Regions from separate parts of the Stenotrophomonas sp. LMG 10879 genome, predicted to be linked through region 1. Evidence: riboswitches for the same ligand, from Rfam matches in the RefSeq annotation. Region 1 holds a riboswitch; the other holds the start of a gene.

Evidence for each region. Region 1 has a riboswitch for cobalamin ahead of btuB (TonB-dependent vitamin B12 receptor). Riboswitches for the same ligand answer to the same signal wherever they lie in the genome.
Region 2: linked by a shared signal. The riboswitch ahead of CR919_RS08260 (epoxyqueuosine reductase QueH) and the one ahead of btuB (TonB-dependent vitamin B12 receptor) in region 1 are both predicted to bind cobalamin.

The regions. Positions count from the first base shown of each region.
Region 1 covers NZ_PEJT01000018.1:58,158-68,875, forward strand. The annotation lists gene fabB (beta-ketoacyl-ACP synthase I) at 1-554, opposite strand, end outside; gene fabA (3-hydroxyacyl-[acyl-carrier-protein] dehydratase FabA) at 554-1,069, opposite strand; gene dinB (DNA polymerase IV) at 1,261-2,349, shown strand; gene CR919_RS20475 (MBL fold metallo-hydrolase) at 2,630-3,541, opposite strand; gene CR919_RS20480 (NAD(P)H-binding protein) at 3,706-4,344, opposite strand; gene CR919_RS20485 (LysR family transcriptional regulator) at 4,450-5,379, shown strand; gene gph (phosphoglycolate phosphatase) at 5,507-6,175, shown strand; gene btuB (TonB-dependent vitamin B12 receptor) at 6,263-8,104, opposite strand; cobalamin riboswitch at 8,221-8,442, opposite strand; gene CR919_RS20500 (histidine phosphatase family protein) at 8,619-9,197, shown strand; gene CR919_RS20505 (TfoX/Sxy family protein) at 9,282-9,644, opposite strand; gene CR919_RS20510 (GAF domain-containing protein) at 9,641-10,123, opposite strand; gene bioD (dethiobiotin synthase) at 10,192-10,718, shown strand, end outside.
Region 2 covers NZ_PEJT01000004.1:286,057-296,774, reverse strand. The annotation lists gene CR919_RS08285 (short-chain fatty acyl-CoA regulator family protein) at 1-807, shown strand, start outside; gene CR919_RS08280 (DUF1028 domain-containing protein) at 1,083-2,036, shown strand; gene CR919_RS08275 (patatin-like phospholipase family protein) at 2,116-3,993, opposite strand; gene CR919_RS08270 (bifunctional nicotinamide-nucleotide adenylyltransferase/Nudix hydroxylase) at 4,326-5,381, shown strand; gene CR919_RS08265 (nicotinate phosphoribosyltransferase) at 5,462-6,871, shown strand; cobalamin riboswitch at 6,985-7,200, shown strand; gene CR919_RS08260 (epoxyqueuosine reductase QueH) at 7,344-8,015, shown strand; gene pncA (bifunctional nicotinamidase/pyrazinamidase) at 8,073-8,699, shown strand; gene CR919_RS08250 (NYN domain-containing protein) at 8,843-9,562, shown strand; gene purU (formyltetrahydrofolate deformylase) at 9,555-10,406, opposite strand; gene CR919_RS08240 (LysR family transcriptional regulator) at 10,520-10,718, shown strand, end outside.

The DNA of each region.
Region 1 (10,718 bases):
GCGAACATGATGTCCTGCGCGCCGTGGCGGATGAGGTCGGCAGCCGCGCCGATGCAGTGTGCGGAGGTGGCGCAGGCGGCCGACAGCGAGTAGCTGACGCCCTTGATCTGGAACGCGGTGGCCAGGCACGCCGACACGGTCGAGCACATCGTGCGCGGCACCATGTACGGACCGACCTTGCGCACGCCACGGCTGCGCAGCAGATCGACCGCACCCACCTGCCATTCGCTGGAGCCACCGCCGGAACCGGCGATCAGGCCGGTGCGCAGGCCACTGACCTGCTCCGGGGTCAGGCCCGCATCGGTGATGGCATCGGCCATCGCCAGGTAGGCGAAGGCGGCGGCATCGCTCATGAAGCGCTTCTGCTTGCGGTCGATCAGCGCGTCCAGGTCGAGGTCGACGCGACCGCCGACCTGGCTGCGCAGGCCGGCTTCGGCGTGGTCGGCCAGCGCGGTGATGCCGGCACGGCTCTCGCGCAGGGCGGCAGAAACGGTATCCAGATCATTGCCGAGGCAGGACGTGATGCCCATGCCGGTGATGACGACGCGACGCATCAGAAGCTCCCGGTTTCAGTGAACAGGCCCACGCGCAGGTCGCGGGCGTTGTAGATCTCGCGGTCGTCCACGTACATGCGGGCGTCGGACTGGGCCATCACCAGCTTGCGGTTGATGACGCGGCTGATGTCGATCTCGTAGCGCACCAGCTTCGCGTCTGGCAGCACCTGGCCGGTGAACTTCACTTCGCCGCAGCCCAGGGCGCGGCCCTTGCCGGGGGCACCCAGCCAGGTGAGGAAGAAGCCGGTCAGCTGCCACATGGCATCCAGGCCCAGGCAGCCGGGCATCACCGGGTCGCCGATGAAGTGGCAGCCGAAGAACCACAGGTCCGGGCGGATATCCAGTTCGGCGCGTACCATGCCCTTGCCATGCGGTCCGCCGTCCTCGCGGATTTCGGTGATGCGGTCGAACATCAGCATCGGGTCGTTGGGCAACCGGCCGGCGGCAGCGCCGAACAGTTCACCGCGTGCGCTGGCCAGCAGCTGGTCGCGGTTGAACGCGTGGAGACGAGTCATGGAAAGCGCAATCCTGGAAGCGAAAACAAGGCAACGAGTTCCCGAGGATGCACGACGGATCAGGCGGATATCAAACCGCGTCTCCGTACGCGTGCGTAGTGTTTTCAGCTGAAACCACGCATCCCGTTGATGCACAACGACCATACTTCGGCGTCTGGACGGGTACGGTGCAGGTATCATGTGGGCCAACCATGAACGCACTGCGCAAGATCATCCACGTTGACATGGACGCCTTCTACGCGTCGGTGGAGCAGCGCGACGATCCGTCACTGCGCGGCAAGCCGGTGGTTGTGGCATGGCGCGGCGCGCGTTCAGTGGTGTGCGCCGCCTCGTACGAGGCGCGCGTGTTCGGCGTGCGTTCGGCGATGCCGGCCCTGCGCGCCGAGCGCCTGTGCCCGGACGCGATCTTCGTGCCGCCGGACTTCGCACGTTACAAGGCGGTGTCGCGCCACGTGCGCGAGATCTTCCTGCGCCATACCGACCTGGTCGAGCCGTTGTCACTGGATGAGGCCTATCTGGATGTCACGGTGCCGAAGAGCAACATCGAACTGGCCACCGACATCGCGCGCACCATCCGCGCGCAGATCCGCGAGGAAACCCGGCTGACTGCTTCAGCCGGAATCGCGCCGAACAAGTTCCTGGCCAAGATCGCCTCGGACTGGCGCAAGCCCGACGGTCAGTTCGTGATTCCGCCGCAGCGGGTGGATGCGTTCCTGCTGCCGCTGCCGGTGAACCGCGTGCCCGGCGTCGGCAAGGTGATGGAAGGCAAGCTGGCGGCGCGTGGCATCGTCACCTGCGGCGACCTGCGGCAGTGGACGCTGCCGGACCTGGAAGAAGCCTTCGGCAGCTTCGGCCGCAGCCTGTACAACCGCGCACGCGGTGTCGACGAGCGGCCGGTGGAGCCTGACCAGCAGGTGCAGTCGATCTCCTCCGAAGACACCTTCGCCGAGGACCTGTTGCTGGAAGACCTCGCTGAAGCGATCGTGCAGCTGGCCGAGAAGACCTGGCATGCCACGCGCAAGACCGAACGCATCGGCCACACCGTGGTGTTGAAGCTGAAGACCGCGCAGTTCCGCCTCCTCACCCGCAGCTTCACCCCGGAACGCCCGCCGGAATCGATGGCCGAACTGCGCGACATCGCGCTGTCACTGCGCGCCCGCGTCGACCTGCCCGCCGACACCCGTTACCGCCTGGTCGGCGTCGGCCTCGGCGGTTTCCGCGAAAAGGAGCCGGTGGTGCAGGGCGAATTGTTCGAGCACTCCCCGACCGACCGATCCTGATTGTTCATCCACGCATGTCTGGATCTGCGTGTCGACCAAGGTCGACACCTACCAAGGGCAGGCCATGCCATCCAGACAGATTGCGGAGATCTGTCGAAGGCGGGGTGGGTCCGGTTGCGGGGGTGTCCGCGGCATGGATGCCGCGGCCAAGCCTACAGGGACGTATTCACGGCGTCCCCCGCAACCGGACCCACCCCGCCCACCCACGGAATGCCCGCTTTTGCCGTTGCCGTCGATTCGGCAGGTGCAGGGCGCAGCCCTGCAAAAGAAAACTCCTACCTTACGGCCACTGCATCTCGCCCTTGGCCACCTTCGCACTCAACTCCAGCGACGTCACGCCCGCCAGCTTCGGATAGCGCGCCTGCATCGCCTTCACCAACGCCGCACTGTCCTTGGCCTTGGCCGTTTCAACATCGAAGGCGCGGATGTAATCCGCCGTGAAGCGCAGCGCACTGGCATCCAGTGCCGCACCCTCCGCGTAATGACCGGGCACCACCACCTTCGGCTTCAACGCCTGCAGCTGCTGCAGCGTGCGCAACCAATCGGCATGCGACTGCGGCGTCTGCGTGTCGGCCATCCACACATGCTCGCCGGCCACCACCGGAATGCCACCGACGATCGCGCGCAGTGACGGCACCCACAGCACGCTGCGGTCCGGCGTCGGTCCATCCAGGCCGATCAACGGCAGGCGCTGGCCTTCCAGCTGCAGTGCATCGCCTTCCAGTATCGCTGGCACCACGATGCGTGCGGGAACGTCGGCACCCATCTTCGGCCCCCAGTACGCCAGCTTGCCGGCCTGGGATTCACGGATATGCGCCACGGTCTGCGCGGTGGCGACGATGCGCGCCTGCGGGAACGCGTCCTGCACGGTGGCCAGGCCGAAGTAATAGTCCGGATCGCCATGGCTGATGTAGATGGTGGTCAGCCGCTTGCCGCTGGCGCGGATCTGCTCGACCAGCCGGCGCGCATCGCCGGCAGCGAACTGCGCGTTGACCAGGATCGCGTCGTTGCGCCCTTCGATCAGCACCGAGGACACCGAGAACATCGCCTGCGGGCCGGGATGGAAGGTCTGCAGGCGCAGCTGGGATTTCGCGGCGCTGGCAGGCGCAGGCGCGGCCGGTGCGGCCAGCAGCGGGGTGCTGGCGAAGCTGGCAGCCAGCGCGAGGGGAAGCAGCAGGGCAGCGGTACGCATGGGGAATTCCTCGTGTAGAGCCGAGCCATGCTCGGCTACATGTTTGCGTTGAGCCGAGCGTGGGCTACGCCGGGCGTCCTTGCCCGGCCCCCTACGGGCCGTCGCAAGCGACGTTGGCAACGGCTCCTGCCGTTGCCTTCGGCTCTACAGAACAAGCGTGTCGATCAGTACGCCGCCGTGATGATCTGCTTCGGGTACTTGCGCGCTTCCAGTTCGGCGACGAACGCGGCGCCGTAGTCGGCGTAGCTGATGCGGCTGTGGCCGCTGGCATCGGCGAGGAAGGCCTTGGGCTGCACGCGATACTGCCCACGCTCTTCACCCGGGCCGATTTCGGCCGCCGGCGAGAAGAAGGTCCAGTCCAGGTCATCCACTGCCTGCAGGCGGTTGAAGGCTTCACGGTGGGCCAGCGCGTAGGGCTTGTAGGCCTCCGGGAAGGTGGGGGTGTCGACCAGCTGCACGCCGGGGGCGACTTCCAGGCTGCCAGCACCGCCGACCACCACCAGGCGCGGCACGTTGGCCTTGCGGGCGGCGTCGGCCAGCTGCGCGGCAACCTCGCCGACGCGACCGATGTCGTCGCCCGGGCGCGGGCCGTAGGCGCTGGCCAGCACATCGTGGCCGGCAATGGCGGCGACCAGGGCATCCTGGTCGTCCAGCGAGGCGATGACCGGATGGGCGCCGGCCAGCTCGGCCGGCAGGTCCTGCGCGCTGCGCACGATGACGGTCAGTTGGTGGCCGTTGGCCAGCGCGTGGCGGGCGATCTGGCGGCCGATGTTGCCGGTGGCACCGACGAGGGCGATCTTCATGGCAGGACTCCGTGGGGTAGGGCGGGGGAATGAGGCCACTGTAGGCCGCTGCAGTCGCTCGAAAAACAGCGTATAACGCGCTTGTTTGTTGCATGGATCGAGCAGATGGACCGATTGACCGCCATGACCGTGTTCGTCGAGGTCGCCGAGCGCGGCAGCCTGACCGCCGCCGCCGAGGTGCTGGACATGTCGCGGGCGATGGTCAGCCGCTACCTGGCCGAAGTAGAAGGCTGGCTGGGTGCGCGGCTGCTGCACCGGACCACGCGGCGGGTCAGCCTGACCGGGGCAGGTGAAGCCGCGCTGGCGCGTTTCCGGCAGATGCTGGCGATCGGCGATGAACTGCAGGGCGAGCTGGCCAGCGACGATCCCGAGCCGCACGGCACATTGCGCATCACCGCCAGCGTGTCGTTCGGGCAGAGCCATCTGGCGCGCGCAGTGGCCGCCTTCGTGCAGCGCCATCCGGCCGCACGCATCGAACTGCTGCTGGTCGACCGCACGGTCAACCTGGTGGAGGAGCGCGTCGACCTGGCGGTGCGCATCGCAAGGCAGATCGATCCCAGCCTGATCGCACGTCGCTTGGCGATCTGCCGCTCGGTGCTGTGCGCGACGCCGGCCTACCTGCAGGCACGCGGCACGCCGACTGCCCCCGAACATCTCGCCACGCACAACTGCCTGACCCATCACTACGTCGGCAAGAGCCTATGGCAGCTGCATCGCGAAGGGCGTTCGTTGTCGGTTGCGGTGGGCGGCAACATCAGTGCCAATGAAGCATCGCTGCTGCTGGAGGCCGTCCGCGCCAATGCAGGCATCGCCATGTTGCCGACCTACCAGGTCGCACCGTTGCTGCGCAGTGGCGAACTGATCGAACTGCTGCCCGAGTACAGCCTGGACGAGCTCGGCATCCATGCGGTGTACGCGTCGCGTCGACAGCAGCCCGCCATCATGCGGCGATTCCTGGACTTCCTCGCCGAATGCTTCGCGAGCCCGGCCTTCCAGGATCTGGACTGGCGCCCTTCGGGCAAGGAGAACACATGAACCATGGACAGGCGTTGATCGACCACGACCGTGCCGCCTGGGACCGCCAGGCCAGCCGCGCACGCCGGATCGGCTGAAAGCGCGGGCGTACAATGGACGGCCCCACGTTGCACGAGTGAGCCGTCCCTTGTCGTATCCCTATCCGCTGGTCGTGTTCGACCTCGATGGCACGCTGGTCGACAGCGCCGCTGATATCGCCGAAGCACTGAACCGCACGCTGCAAGACATCGGTCTGGCACGCGTACCCGAAGCCACCGTGCTGGGCTGGATCGGCGACGGCGTGCGCCGGCTGGTCGAACAGGCCGTGCAGGCTGCCGGGTGCGAAATCGACCTGGCAGCGGTGATGCCGACGTTCATGGTCCACTACCGCGAATGCCTGCTGCGCAGCCCGCAGCTGTTCGATGGCGTGGTCGAAGCGCTGGCGCAACTGCGCGCGTTGAACGTACCGCTGGCCATCTGCACCAACAAGCCGGCCGCCCTGGTGCCGCCGTTGCTGCAGCACCTGGGCATCGCCGAGGCCTTCGCGCTGGTGCTGGGCGGTGATTCGCTGCCGCAGCGCAAGCCCAGCGGCGAGCCGTTGCGGCATATCGCCGCGCATTTCGAACTGCCCGTTGATGCGTGCCTGATGGTGGGCGACTCGCTTACCGATTACCGCGCCGCCGAAGACGCCGGCATGCCGATCGCTCTGGTGCGTTACGGCTATCCGCGCGGCCTGGACCTGGACAATGCGCACGCTGTCGCAGTGATCGACGACCTGCGCGAATTGCCGGGCCTGGCTGCAGGCATCCCGGCGTAGAGCCGAGCCTGCGCTCGGCTCTACAAGTAGATCGACGCCATGCGTCGATGGCATCAGGGGGCGCCGGGCAATGCCCGGCGCCCCTTTTCACTTCGGCTGGTAACGCACGCTCAGCTGGTACTCGCGGCCGGGCTGGTTGAACCACGCCACGGTCTCGTACGCGCGGTCGAACACATTGGCCACCCGCGCCAGCACCGACCATGCCGGGGTCAGCGCGTATTCGGCGCGCAGATCCAGCGTGCCGTAGCCGCCGACCTTCACCGCGTTGGCGGCATCGTCGTAGCGCTTGCCCGCGCCCTGCACGGTCAGCCCGGTGCGGAAATCACCGAAGCGGCGGTCGATGTCCAGGCGCGCGGTCTGCTGCGCACGGCGTGCCAGCCAGTTGTCGAACTGCGCGCTGCCGCGGGTGCGGTTGCGCGGATCGGTGAAGCTGAGCTGCGCGTTGATGTCGAAGCCGGCCACGGTGGCGCCGCCGGTCAGTTCCGCACCGCGGATGCGTGCCTTCTCGACCTGCTGCATGCGGAAGGTGGCCGCGTCATAGGTGATCAGGTCATCGATGCGGGTCTCGTACACGTCCAGGCCCCAACGCCAGCCCTGGCCCTGCTGCGAGATGCCGAGGTTGGCACTCTTGGACTTCTCCGGGTCCAGCGTCGGCACGCCGCTCCATGGGTCGTACAGGTCGCTGAAGGTCGGCGCCTTGAACGCGGTGCCGTAGCTGGCGTTGGCGCGCAGGCCATGGCCCAGCTCCATCGCCCAGCCGAGGCTGCCGGTGGCGTGGTTGCCGAACTGCTGGTTGTCGTCGTTGCGCGCGCTGGCCTGCAGCTGGTGACGGCCGAAGCGCGCCTGGTACTGCAGGAACACGCCGGTATTGCGGCGGTTGTCGACCAGGTAACCGGCGCTGCTGCCATCCAGGTTGTCCTCGCTCCAGTCCACGCCGGCGCTGAGCAGCTGGCCTTCGGCCACACCGAGGTCGGCCTGCAGCGAAGCGCTGTCACGGTGCGTCTGTGCGCTGCCGCGTGCACCGAAATCACCGAAGTTGTCGGACTCGTTGTCGCTGCGGCCGACGTTGGCGGTCAGCGTCAACTGCTCGGACGGGGTGTAGCGCACCTTGCCGGCCAGCACCTGCTGGCGGGTCTCGGAGTAGTTGTAGTAGCCGTCGTAGTGGTTCTTGCCGTCGGCACGCAGGGCGCTGCCTTCCACGGTCCACTCGTCGCTCAGGTTGTAACCACCACGCAGGCTCTTGGACAGGTTGCGGTAGCCATCGCGGTCGGGTTCATCGGCAAAGCAGCCGGTGAACAGCGTGGCCGAACCGCGGCAGGCATCGATGCCGTCCGAATGCTGGTAGGCGATGTCGGCGCCGAACCAGCCGCGTTCGGTGCCACCACCGATGCCGCCACTGGCTTCACGCAGCCCATTGCTGCCGCCCCCCAGCTGGAAGTGCGGAGCAAAATCACCTTGGTTGCGGCGGGTGAAGATCTGGATCACGCCACCGATGGCGTCGGCACCGTACAGGCTGGACTGCGGGCCGCGCACGATTTCCACGCGCTCGATCTGCGCCAGCGTCAGATCCTGGTACATCGCCAGGCCGAGGTCGGCGCTGTTGATGCGCACGCCATCGACCAGCACCACGGTATGCGAGGAGTTGGTGCCACGCAGGAACAGCGAGCTCTGCTTGCCGAGGCCACCGGCATTGGTCAGGTTGATGCCGGCGCGGCCCTGCAGCAGTTCCTGCAGCGAGGTGGCCTGGCTGGATTCGATCTGCGCGCGGTCGATCACCTGCGCAGGCGCAATGCTGTCCTGCAGGGCGATCGGCGTGCGGGTGGCGGTGACCAGCACCTGGTCGAGGTCGGCGGCGCCATCATCGGCCAGGGCCAATGCAGGAAGTGCGGCCAGCACGGCCAGGGACAGCATTCGGGACTGCAGTTTCATCGGGGGACTCCAGGTGCCGCGCACGCCCGCGCAGCGAAGGGGAGGAGTCACAACAGGCAGGCACGCGCCGATGCCGCGGCCATCGCCACAGACATCCAGCGCCATGCCCACCGCATCGCGACCTGAGGCTTCCGGGCCGGTCTCCGGGCTCGCCGCCGGGTGGCCCGAGGCCACCGTCCAGGCGCCTTCCCATGCCTGCGGCACAGTGGCGGGTTGCCTGGAACTGACGTGCTTACCGTTGCGGGGGCAGCGCCGGCATGGCGTGTTGTCACGCGTCACCGGCTTCCCGTTTCAACCTGCCGGCAGGGCCGCAGGTCACCTGGAAGTGCGCGCAGTCTACGGCATCGCGGCCGACCCGTAGCGTTGAACCTGCGCGCCTGGACAGGCGCGAATGCACCTGCACGGTGCAGCAGACCTGCGCCAGCGCCTAGAATGCAGCTCGAATTATCGTGGTGCCGTTGCCGATGTCCGTCTGTTTTCCGCTGTTCCCGCGCCGCCCGTACTGGGCACGCGCATGATCCTCGACCTGGTCCGCCATGCCGGCAACGGTCGTGATGAGTTCCTTGATGGCCGCAGCGATCCGCCGCAGCTGGCCCGCTTGCCGCAGGAGCTGGTCGATGCCTATGCCGGGCAGTCGTGGGAACGGGTGATCAGTTCGCCGCGCCTGCGCTCGCTGCATACGGCGATGGCACTGGCCACACCGCGCGCGCTGGACGTGGAGACGGACGAGGAGTGGGAAGAGCTGGATTTCGGCGACTGGGATGGCCAATCGCTGTTCGACCTGCCGGAAGACGCGTTGGCCGCCTTCCACGCCGATCCGCACGCGTTTCCGCCACCGCATGGCGAGAGCTGGGGCCACTTCGAACGGCGCATCGCACGCGCACTGGATCGACTGCTGGATGACGACGACCCGGCGCCGACGGTCGTGGTCAGCCACGGCGGTCCGTTGCGCATGGTGCTGTCGCAGGTGTGTGGCCTGCCGATGTCGCTGTGCTGGGCGCTGCGCATCGACCACGGAACACGCCTGCGGGTGTGGGTCGAGCGCGGTGAAACGGGTCTGGTGGGCGAGCTGCTGGAGCTGCAGCAGCCCTGACGAATCCGGTAGCGCCGGGCCATGCCCGGCGGATTCCACATCACCCGCGCTACGCGCTCGCCGGGCATGGCCCGGCGCTACCGATCAATCCTCGTCGGTGCTTTCGGCCGCGCCTTCTTCGCCGTCGTCCTCGGCGTCGAAGCGCTGCTCATGCACCGGGCCTGATGCCGGACCTGCCGCCTTCAGCGGATGCACGGCGATACGCGCTTCGTAGTCCTGCACCAGCGCGGTGCGCTGCGCTTCGCTCAGTTCCTGCCAGTGGCAATCCAGCAGCGCACCTTCCAGCGAATACAGCAGGTTGAGGCTGGGCTTGAAGCCGGCACGCTTGACCTTGACGAAGGCGCCGACGGCACCGATGGCAACCAGATCCTCGCGGCTGCGCAGGCCCACCTGGCGCAGCCATGCCGCACTCTTCGGGCCGATGTTGCGCAGCTTGACCGCGCTCACGCCAACGCCCCGACGAACACCTGGGCGATGGCTTCCAGACCGGCCTGGTCCTCAGCATCGAAGCGGCCGACGACCGGGCTGTCGATATCGAACACACCGATCAGCTCCTCACCCCGGAGCAGCGGCACCACCAGCTCCGAGCGCGATGCGGCATCGCAGGCGATATGGCCGGGAAAGGCCTCCACGTCTTCGATGCGCTGGGTCACGCGCTGGCTGGCGGCCGCACCGCACACGCCCTTGTCCAGCGGAATGCGCACGCAGGCCGGCAGGCCCTGGAACGGACCGACCACCAGTTCCTTGCCGTCATACAGGTAGAAGCCGACCCAGTTCAGGTCGGGCAGGGCGTGGTAGACCAGTGCAGCGAGGTTGGCCGCATTGGCGATGCGGTCGGACTCGCCGTAGACCAGGCCACGGGCCTGTTCCAGCAGCTGGGCGTATTGTTCCGGCTTGCTGCCGGTGAGCGAGGCGTTGGCGAACATGGCCGCAGTCTAGCAAGCGTGCCGGGCCGGCGATAATGCACACACTGTTTCCCCGTTGGAGCCCATCGATGCCGTTGCCCGCCACGCTGCCGCCTGCCCTGTTCGTCACCGGCACCGATACCGAGATCGGCAAGACCGCCGCCAGTACCGCGCTGCTGCACGCGCTGCGCCGGCGCGGCCTGCGCGCGGTGGGCATGAAGCCGGTGGCCAGCGGCAGCCACGATCCGGGGCAGGGGCTGCGCAACGACGACGCGCTGGCACTGCAGGCCGCCAGCCTGCCGGTGCCGGACTACGCCGATCTGAACCCCTACGCATTGCGCCAGCCGTTGGCGCCGGAGCTGGCGGCGGCAGAAGATGGCGTGCACATCGAACTGGCCCCGATCGTGGCGGCCTTCGAACGCCTGCGCGCACAGGCCGACGTGGTGGTGGTCGAAGGCGTGGGCGGCTGGCTGGCGCCGCTGTCGGCGCAGCTGGACCAGCGTGATCTGGTGCGAGCGCTGCGGCTGCCGGTGGTGCTGGTGGTCGGCATGCGCCTGGGCTGCGTCAACCACGCGCGGTTGACCGCGCAATCGCTGCAGGCCAGCGGCGTGGACTG
Region 2 (10,718 bases), on a different contig from region 1:
GCCGATCGCCACGGTGTGCTGGTGGAAGTGGCCGCGCTGCAGGCCGGGCGCGAGAAGCGCCAGTACGATGCCGGCAGCCGTACGCTGTGGCTGCCCGATTACCTGGAACCGGGCCAGCAGGCGTTCCAGATGGCGGTCGAGCTGGCGCTGCGCGGCTACCTGCCGCAGATCGATGCGGTGATCGCGCGCACCGGCTTCAGCGACGAGGCCCGCATCGCGCAGGCGCGCATCGGCCTGTCCAACTATTTCGCCGGCGCTCTGGTGATGCCGTACATGCGCTTCCTGCGCGCGGCCGAAGCCAGCAGCTATGACATCGAGCTGCTGGCGCACCAGTTCGGCGTGGGATTCGAGGCGGTCTGCCATCGCTTGAGTACGCTGGCACGCCGCAGCGCACCCGGCCTGCCATTCTTCTTCATCCGCGTGGACCGCGCCGGCAATGTCTCCAAGCGCCACTCGGCCACCGATTTCCACTTCTCGCAGGTGGGCGGTTCATGCCCGTTGTGGATCGTCTACGAGGCGTTCAACCAGCCCGGACGCATCCTCACCCAGACCGCGCGCATGCCTGATGGCCGCCGTCATTTCTGGCTGGCACGGCAGGTCAGCAGCGGCCCGGTGGGCCACGGCCAGCCACGCAAGACCTTCGCGGTGGCACTGGGCTGTGACCTGCAGCATGCGGACAGGCTGGTGTATTCGCTGGGGCTGGACGTGCAGAGCCCGGGTAATTCAGTGTCGATCGGGCCGGGCTGCCGGGTGTGCCCGCGCGAGGACTGCATGCAGCGTGCGTTTACCCAGTTGCCGGGAAGGTAGGGTTGGTTCGGCAGGGCTGCGCCCTGCACCTGCTTCAATCCAAGGCAACAGCAGAAGCAACAGCGGGCATTCCGTGGGATGGCGGGGTGGGTCCCGCCGCTGTTGGTGGGTGTCGACCTTGGTCGACACGGTAGATCCACGCCATGCGTGGATGCGCTTCGATGAATTGTCGACTATTCGATTTCGGTGGAGATGCATCCACGCATGGCGTGGATCTACTAAACCTTCCGCGCGTAGGCTGCATCCCACTGGGGATGCCCGCCCCGGAGACCGCCATGTCCCTGCTGCGTCCCTGCCTCGCCCTGCTGCTTGCTGCCGTCGCTGCGCCGGCATGGGCGACCTTTTCGATTGCCGCCTGCAACGAGGCCGGCGACTGCGGCGTGGCGGTGGCTACCCACAACCTCGCCGTCGGCGGTGTCGGCGTGCCGTGGGCGCAGGCGAAGGTTGGCGCGGTCGCCAGCCAGTTCGAAACCAACCCGACCTACGGCTCGAAGGGGCTTGCACTGTTGGCCAAAGGCCGTGCGCCGGGGCAGGTGCTCAAGCAGTTGTTGGACGAGGATGGCGACTTCGATGGCACCACCATCGCCGAGCGCCAGGTCGGGCTGGTCAGTGCGCGTGGCGGCAACGCGCAGTACACCGGCGCCACCGCACAGCAGGCCGATTGGGCGGGTGCCGTTGGCGAGGGCCAGGTGAGCGTGCAAGGCAACGGACTGGCCGGGCCGGAGGTGCTGGCGGCGATGCAACGCGCGTTTGCGGCCACCCACGGTGAGCTTGCCGCGCGGCTGTTGGCCGCACTGGAAGCAGGACAAGCGGCAGGCGGGCAACGCAGCGGGCAATGGTCGGCGGCGCTGCTGGTGCGCACGCCGGGCGGCGACTGGCAGGACACCGACCTGCGCGTGGATGCCGACCCGCGCGCCGTAGCGCGATTGCGCGAGCTGTACGACATGCGGCTTTCAAATGACGCGATCATCCGCGCCGAGCAGCAGTGGGAACGCGGCGATGTTGCGGCTGCGCGCGCATCGCTGGCCACATCGCTGGCGCTCGCGCATGGCTGGGACCGCACATGGGCGCGTGCCGCGCGATTGGCAATGTCGCACGGTGAAACCGCATTGGCCCGCGAATACCTGGCGGGATTGCGCGCGCTCAACCCGGAATGGGTGAAGCAGGAGTTGGCCTTGCCGTTGTACTCGCCATTGCGGGGCGATGCGGTGGTCGAGGCGTGGCGATAGACGGTAGCGCCGGGCCATGCCCGGCGAGCGCAGCGGTACGAAAGGCCGCCGGGCATGGCCCGGCGCTACCGGACAGCGATCAATAGATCGGCGTCACCTTCATCTGCGGCAACGGCCGTGGCGAGCCGTCGGTGAGGTCGGGGCCAAGATCATCCCAACTGCGGCCCTGCTCCACCATTAACCCCCACAGCTGCTGCGATGCCAGCCGCTTGTCTTCCGAGCCCAGCTTGTAGGACGGCGGTGGCGGCGCGCCGGTGGCCACCATCGCATAGGCCGCGCGATAGGCCAGCACCTGCTGCGCCGGATCATCGGTGCGCGAAATCTCCAGCGTATAGCGCTGGTAGGCCGAGGCCAGGTTGCGCCAACGGATCCAGTAATGGTTCTCGAACGAGAACGAACAGAAGCGTGCGCCGGCCAAGCTGCCCTTGTCGGCGATGCGGGTCAGCACCTCCTGTGGCATGTCCAGGTTCATGCCGCCCTCGTCGCCCTGCAGGCTCACATGCACGATGCGGTCACGATAGCCGGGCGCGCGCGCCTGCAGCAGGTCGCGCCAGTTCTGCATGGTGGCCACCACCGCAAACAGGAAGCGGCCCAGTTCGCCGGCCGCCAACGGCGTGGCAATGGACTGGTAGTGCCGCTGCCATCCATGGCGGTTCTCGGTGGGCAGGAACACCGAGCGTTCCAGCGCCTGCCGGCTGTCGCTCTCGCGCTGCACCGGCTCGGGCCGTTGCGGATAGACCAGATTGATGGCGAAGGTCGGCCAGCGCGGCAGCGCCGCATCGAACAGGTGGATCGGGAAGTTGCTGCTGATGCCGCCATCGGAGAACCAGCACACCCGGAACGCGGTGATCACCGGACCGCAGGCCTGGCCTGCACTGGTCAGGCCTTCCATGCTGTCGGCCACGTTGTGCCCGGCCTCGCTTCCCGTGGTCGACGTCGGCTCGCAGCGACGCTCGCGACGCGAGGGCTCATGCAGCGGCACCGCGCTGATCAGCAGCGGGAAGCTGAGGCTCATGCGCGTGGCCACCAGTACCGGCAGCGACGCGCCCTGCGGCAGATGGTAGTAGTTGCGGCCTTCAACCTCACGCGGTGGGCCGGCGCGGTCGACCATCCACTGCACCACGCTGGCCGGGAACAGCTGCTCGAACTCCTCGCGCAGGAACCAGAACTGCGCACCGCCCAACGGCAGCGTGCGCGGTTCGTTGTGCGACACGCAGGTGGTGATCATCTGCAGGGTGATCGCATGCGGGCTGTCCGGCTCGCCCGCATAACGCGGCGCGTCGTGCAGATCGGCGAAGGTCAGCGGTGCATTCATCGGTTTGCCTGACAACTGCTGCAGGCTTTCATGCAGCCACTCGGTCAGCGCCGGCGTGCCTGCGTTCCGGCTCAGTCCACTGCAAAGCCCCAGCAGGTTGCGTCGCGCCACCCGTGCCACGCGCAGCGCCGCCCCGGCTACACCTGCACCATAGGCACACAACAGCGACGGCAGCAGGGTCGCCGCCACGCCGCTCCAGCCACCGCCCCACCAGCCCAGGCCAAGCAGCAGTGCCAGCGACACCAGCACTTCCAGCGGCGCGATCTGGAAAACCGCGATGGCCAGGCACAGCAGCTTGCGCGGCCAGCCGGCGTTGCCGGTCAGCACCACCAGCAGCCGATACGCAGCGCGTGCGCCAGCGGCGGGTTGAAACAGGCTGTAGATGAATCCACGCCGCGACAGCTGTGCCGACACCGCTGAAAGGCCGCCATATCCCGCATCACCCGGCAGGTGTTCCCCCAGTTGCTGGCGGCGGTCGCCGTATGCCGCAGCGGCGGCCACGGCAGCGGCGATCGCACCGGCCGAGGTACCACCGATGCTCTTGAAACGGTATTCGCGGGCCAGTGCGAGCACCGCGTTGGGATACACGATGCCGCTGGTGATGCCGCCTTTCATGACCAGATCGCAGTACTTGTCTGCCACTACCCTTCCCCCGCTTGCCAACGGCGCGCCGCAGCGCGTATTGCCATCCCTGGACCGGTGAGACCTGCCTGTCATTGCCATAGCGCCTGGACGTCGGGCACGGGAACGTGTGAAAGATTCCCATCCAACGCCAGGAATGCAGTATGACGTGGCGCCCTCTCACTGCCTGAGACCACCGCCGCAGTTGTGCAGGCACGTCGCCGGCAGGCAGCCGCCATGCCGTGCTGGCAGCTGTCTGGCACCACTGGCGGATACTTGACCGGCGGCACCGAAGGCGTAGCATCTGCAGCAAGCCAAGGGACAGACCCTTCGCTGCCACAACGACATGAGGGATTCTCATGGAATTCGACTATCTCGTCTTCATCGGGCGTTTCGAGCCCTTCCACAACGGCCATGCCGCCGTTGCCCGCCTTGCCCTGAGCAGGGCCCGCAAGCTGATCTTCCTGGTCGGCTCTGCCGATACCCCCCGCAGCCTGCGCAATCCCTGGACCGTGGCCGAACGCGCCGTGATGATCCAGGCCGCCCTCGATGGCAACGCCGATCGCCTGCTGATCCAGCCACTGCGTGACCACCTGTACAACGAAGCCCAGTGGATCGCCAGCGTGCAGCGTCATGTGGCCGAAGCCCTGCGCAACGATGGCGCCGCATCCGATGCGAAGGTCGGCCTGATCGGCATGGACAAGGATGCTTCCAGCTACTACCTGCGGGAATTCCCGCAATGGCCGCTGGTCGATGTGCAGCACACCGCAACGTTGTCGGCCACCGAGCTGCGTCGTTACCTGTTCGAAGCCGGCGACGTGGATTTCCACGGTGCACTGCTGATGCTGCGCGGCAATGTACCGGCACCGGTGTACGACATGCTCGAGGCGTTCCGCAGAAGCTCGCCGGCCTACGCGCAGCTGTTGGCCGAGTACCGTTTCATCGAGCAGTACAAGGCCGCCTGGAAGGATGCGCCATACGCACCGACCTTCGTCACCACCGATGCGGTGGTGGTGCACTCGGGCCACGTACTGCTGGTCCGCCGTCGTTCGGCACCGGGCAAGGGCCTGTGGGCGCTGCCCGGCGGCTTCGTCGGCCAGGAACAGGGCCTGCTCGACAGCTGCCTGCGCGAACTGCGCGAGGAAACCCGGCTGAAGATTCCACTGCCGGTGCTGAAAGGCTCGCTGAAGGGCCAGCAGGTGTTCGACCACCCCGAGCGCAGCCAGCGCGGCCGCACCATCACCCATGCCTTCCACTTCGAATTCCCCGCTGGCGAACTGCCGGCGGTGCGCGGTGGCGACGACGCCGACAAGGCGCGCTGGATTCCGGTCAGCGAGGCGCTGGACATGGGCCCGCAGCTGTTTGAAGACCACCTGCACATCCTGGAGTACTTCCTGGGCCGGGGCTGATCGCACTGGACCCTGCAGAACCCGTTTTCCCCACCGGCGGACAGACCGCCGGTGCCACTCGACGCGAAGGAGCTTCCGTCATGCATTACCTCGATAACCTTCTCCTCAACACCGACAGCTACAAGGCCAGCCACTGGCTGCAGTACCCGCCGGGTACCGACGCCACGTTCTTCTACGTGGAATCACGCGGCGGCCTGCACGATCGCACGGTGTTCTTCGGCCTGCAGGCGATCCTCAAGGATGCCCTGGCACGGCCGGTCACCCACGCCGACATCGACGACGCCGCAGCGCTGTTCGCCGCGCATGGCGAACCGTTCAACGAAGCCGGCTGGCGCGATATCGTCGACCGTCTCGGCGGCCATCTGCCGGTACGCATCCGCGCCGTACCCGAGGGCAGCGTGGTGCCCACGCAGCAGGCGCTGATGACCATCGAGTCGACCGACCCCGCCGCCTTCTGGGTGCCGTCCTACCTGGAAACCCTGCTGCTGCGCGTGTGGTACCCGGTCACCGTGGCGACCATCAGTTGGCATGCGCGGCAGACCATCGCCGCGTTCCTGCAGCAGACCAGCGATGACCCGCAGGGGCAGCTGCCGTTCAAGCTGCACGACTTCGGCGCACGTGGCGTCTCCAGCCTGGAATCTGCCGCACTGGGTGGTGCTGCGCACCTGGTCAACTTCCTCGGCACCGATACGGTATCGGCGCTGTGCCTTGCACGTGCGCATTACCACGCGCCGATGGCGGGCTATTCGATTCCGGCCGCCGAGCACAGCACCATCACCAGCTGGGGCCGCGAGCGCGAAGTGGATGCGTACCGCAACATGCTGCGCCAGTTCGGCACGCCCGGTGCGATCGTAGCGGTGGTGTCGGACAGCTATGACATCTACCGCGCCATCAGCGAACACTGGGGTACCACCCTGCGCGAAGAAGTGATCGCTTCCGGCGCCACCCTGGTCGTCCGCCCCGACTCGGGCGACCCGGTGGAGGTGGTGGCCGAAAGCCTGCTGCGGCTGGATGCCGCGTTCGGTCACACGATCAACGGCAAGGGCTACAAGGTGCTCAACCACGTCCGCGTCATCCAGGGCGATGGCATCAACCCGGACACGATCCGCGCGATCCTGCAGCGCACCACCAATGATGGCTACTCGGCCGACAACGTGGCCTTCGGCATGGGCGGCGCACTGCTGCAGCGGCTGGACCGTGATACGCAGAAGTTCGCACTGAAGTGCTCGGCCGCGCGGGTGGACGGTGACTGGATCGATGTCTACAAGGATCCGATCACCGATGCCGGCAAGGCCAGCAAGCGCGGCCGTATGCGCCTGCTGCGCCGCTTGGACGACGGCAGCCTGCACACGCTGCCGCTGCCGGCCGATGGCGATGACACCCTGCCGGCCGGCTTCGAGGATGCGATGGTGACCGTGTGGGAGAACGGCCGCCTGCTGCACGACCAGCGCCTGGATGACATCCGCGCCCGGGCCGCTGCCCAGCGTTGAGGACCCATCCACGCATGGCGGGGATCCCGCTGGGGGTCAGAGCCCGTTGCGGGCAACGGGATCCGACCCCTGGGCCTTGACCGGCGCCGCCAACGCGTCCACCGTGGGCGCGCCGAAGGTATCCCTGCCGTGGTCTGGATGACGACAGGGATTTAAACGGGAATCCGGTGAAGGCGCCTCGCGCGCCCATTCCGGAGCTGCCCCGCAGCGGTGAATGGAAACGAATCCTGCCAACAGCACTGGGCTCGCGCCTGGGAAGCGGCAGGTAGTAGGTGGGCTGCGGCCCGTGTCCATCAGCCCGAATACCGGCCCCGGCCGGGGGACTCGACCGTCCCCTGACTCGACCTGGAATCTCCGCGGGGAGGTTGCCGGGGCCATCGTCGTCCTGCGCGTGCAGGTGGCGTGGCCGCGCGCGTCCTGTTCACGGTTTCCGGCCAGACCCGCTGCTGCCCACGCCCAGATGCACCCGACGATGACCGAGCTCCAACGCCCCACCCTGACCCTTCCCGACAACGGCCAGCGCCTGCTGCTGCACTCGTGCTGCGCGCCATGCTCGGGCGAAGTGATGGAGGCGATCACCGCCTCCGGAATCGACTACGCGATCTTCTTCTACAACCCCAACATCCACCCGGTGAAGGAGTACGAGCTGCGCAAGCAGGAGAACATCCGCTTCGCCGAGCAGCACAACATTCCCTTCATCGACTGCGACTACGACACCGACAACTGGTTCAGCCGTGCGCGTGGCATGGAGAATGAACCCGAGCGCGGCATCCGCTGCACGATGTGCTTCGACATGCGTTTCGAGCGCACCGCGCTGTACGCACACGAACACGGCTACGACACCATCAGCTCCTCGCTGGGCATCTCGCGCTGGAAGAACATGGCGCAGATCAACGACTGTGGCGTGCGCGCCGCCTCGCATTACGAAGGCCTGCAGTACTGGGACTACAACTGGCGCAAGGGTGGTGGTGCCAGCCGCATGGTCGAGATCAGCAAACGCGAGCAGTTCTACCAGCAGGAATACTGTGGCTGCGTGTATTCGCTGCGCGATGCCAACCGCCACCGTCGTGAGAACGGCCGCGAGCGCATCAAGATCGGCCTGCTGTATTACGGGCAGGACAACGACGCCGCCAGCAGCGATTGACGTGCGCGCGAGGGGCGGCCACGCTGGTCGCCCCTCTTCCGTTGTACCGGACCTGCCATGACCGCCCTGCCCGCTGACGTCGCCCTGCTGGTGATCGACCTGCAGCCGGACTTCATGCCCGGTGGCGCCCTCGCCTGCGAACAGGGCGATGCGCTGGTGGCGCCGATCACGGCACTGCTGGCCGAGCGCCGCTACCGCACCGTGGTCGCAACCCAGGACTGGCACCCGGCCGACCATGCCTCGTTTGCCAGCCAGCATCCGGGGCATCTGCCGTTCGAAGCGATCCTGCTGCACGCACAGCCGCAGACCCTGTGGCCGGACCACTGCGTGCAGGGCAACGCGGGCGCCGCACTGCACCCGGGCGTGGACTGGACCGTGGCCGACCTGATCCTGCGCAAGGGCACCCGCCAACAGGTGGATTCGTACAGCGCCTTCCGCGAAAACCACGGTCCCGACGGCACGCGCCCAGCGACCGGACTGGCCGGCTGGCTGCACGAACGTGGGATCCGCGAGGTGCACGTGTGCGGGTTGGCACGCGATTACTGCGTGCTGTGGAGCGCGCAGGACGCGGTGAAGTCCGGCTTCCGGGTGAAGTTCCTGTGGGAGCTGACCCGCCCGGTGACCGATGCCAACGACGGCATGGTGCGCGAGGCCCTGGCGAAGGCGAGGATTGCGATCCTGTAAGCAGCATGTCGCCTCTGCCGCTTGTGTGCCTGATTCGCAACCTGCAGAATCGCGCCATCCAGCCCTCCAAGTACGCCCCCCAACAGATCGCGGGACGGCCGAACCGAGGGCTTTTCATTGGATGACGCCAGGAGGGCAAAGGTATGCCGACGGCAGTTCTCATTGATGGCGGCTACTTCATCAAGCGCTTTCGCCGCATCGAGCCCCACAACGCTTACAACGCCCAACGCGCCGCCGAGGTCGCCCACCGATGGGCCATCGCCCATCTGAAGCATGCAAGTGGCGAGCGACGGGACCTCTATCGCATCTTCTTCTACGACTGCCCGCCGTTGCGCAAGAAGATGCACAACCCGATTTCCGGTCTGTGCATCGACTATTCGCGATCCGACGAAGCGCTGTTCAGAACCAGCCTGCACGAGGCACTGAAGCAGAAGCGGAAGGTCGCCCTGCGTCTTGGCCATCTCACCGACTTCAGTTCGTGGACGACCGGGTCACGAACCTTCGACGACCTGCTCAAGGGAAAGCGAACGTTCGGCGATCTTCAGGCCGACGAGCTGCAACCGAATGTGCGGCAGAAAGGCGTGGATATGCGCATCGGCATCGACATCTCGTCACTCGCCCTCAAGCGTCAGGTCCGCCAGATCATTCTGATGGCGGGTGATGCTGACTTCGTGCCGGCCGCGAAGCTCGCCCGGCGTGAAGGCGTCGATTTCGTGCTGGATCCGATGTGGTCATCCATTCCCAAAGGGCTGATGGAACACATTGATGGCGTACGCTCCACCTGCCCCAAGCCATTGGAGCAACAGCGGGCGCATCGCGGGCAGTTGCCGCGTGCCATCCCGGGAACCGCCAGCGCTACCTGAACACCACCGTGCGGTGCCCGTTGAGCAGGATGCGGTGCTCCACGTGCCGGCGTACCGCCCGCGCCAGCACCTGCGATTCGGTATCGCTGCCCAGCCGCACCAGTTCCCTCGGGGTCATCGCGTGGTCCACGCGGGCCACGTCCTGTTCGATGATCGGGCCCTCGTCCAGGTCTTCGGTGACGTAGTGTGCGGTGGCGCCGATGATCTTGACCCCGCGCGCATGCGCCTGGTGGTACGGCTGTGCGCCCTTGAAGCTGGGCAGGAAGCTGTGGTGGATGTTGATTGCCCTGCCCGCCAGCGCACGGCACAGCGTGGGCGAAAGAATCTGCATGTAGCGCGCCAGCACCACCAGATCGATGCGCTCGCGTTCGACCAGGTCGATGATCTGCTGTTCCTGCGCCGCGCGCGTGTCCGCGTTCACCGGCAGGTGGTGGAACGGCACCTGGTAGGACGCCGCCAGCGCCGCGAAGTCCGCATGGTTGGATGCCACCGCGGCGATATCCACCTTCAGCTGGCCGCTGTGTGCACGGAAAAGCAGGTCGTTCAGGCAATGGCCCTGCTTGCTGACCAGCACCAGCAGGCGTGGCCGGCGGCGACCGTCATGCAGCTGCCAGTCCATGCCGAAGTCCGCTGCCAGTGCGGCCATCGCGGTGTGCACGGTGTCCAGCGGCAGGCCCGCATCGCGGTCGAAGTGCACGCGCAGGAAGAAGCGACCGCTCTCCTCATCGCCGAACTGCTGGGCGTCGAGGATGTTGCAGCCGTGGTCGAACAACAGGCCCGACACGCGATAGACGATGCCGGTGCGGTCGGGACAGGAGAGGGTGAGGATGGAATCGGGGCGCATTGCCCGAGTGTAGGGCAGCACTGCGGCGTGGTGGACGATGGTCACCGATGCAACCGACTGCTTGGTACAGACCCAAGCGATACTTGGCCTTCCGCATGGCAAGCTGGTCGGTCATGAACCTGTTGCAGCTCATCCGCAGCTTCACCCGCACCGCAGAGACCGGCAGCATTGCCGCTGCGGCACGCACCCTTGGCATCAGCGCCACCGCCGTGGGCCAGAACATCAACCGTCTGGAAGCCCACCTGGGCGTACGCCTGCTGAACCGCAGCACGCGCCAGCTGGCGCTGAGCGAGGCCGGCACGGTGTACCTGG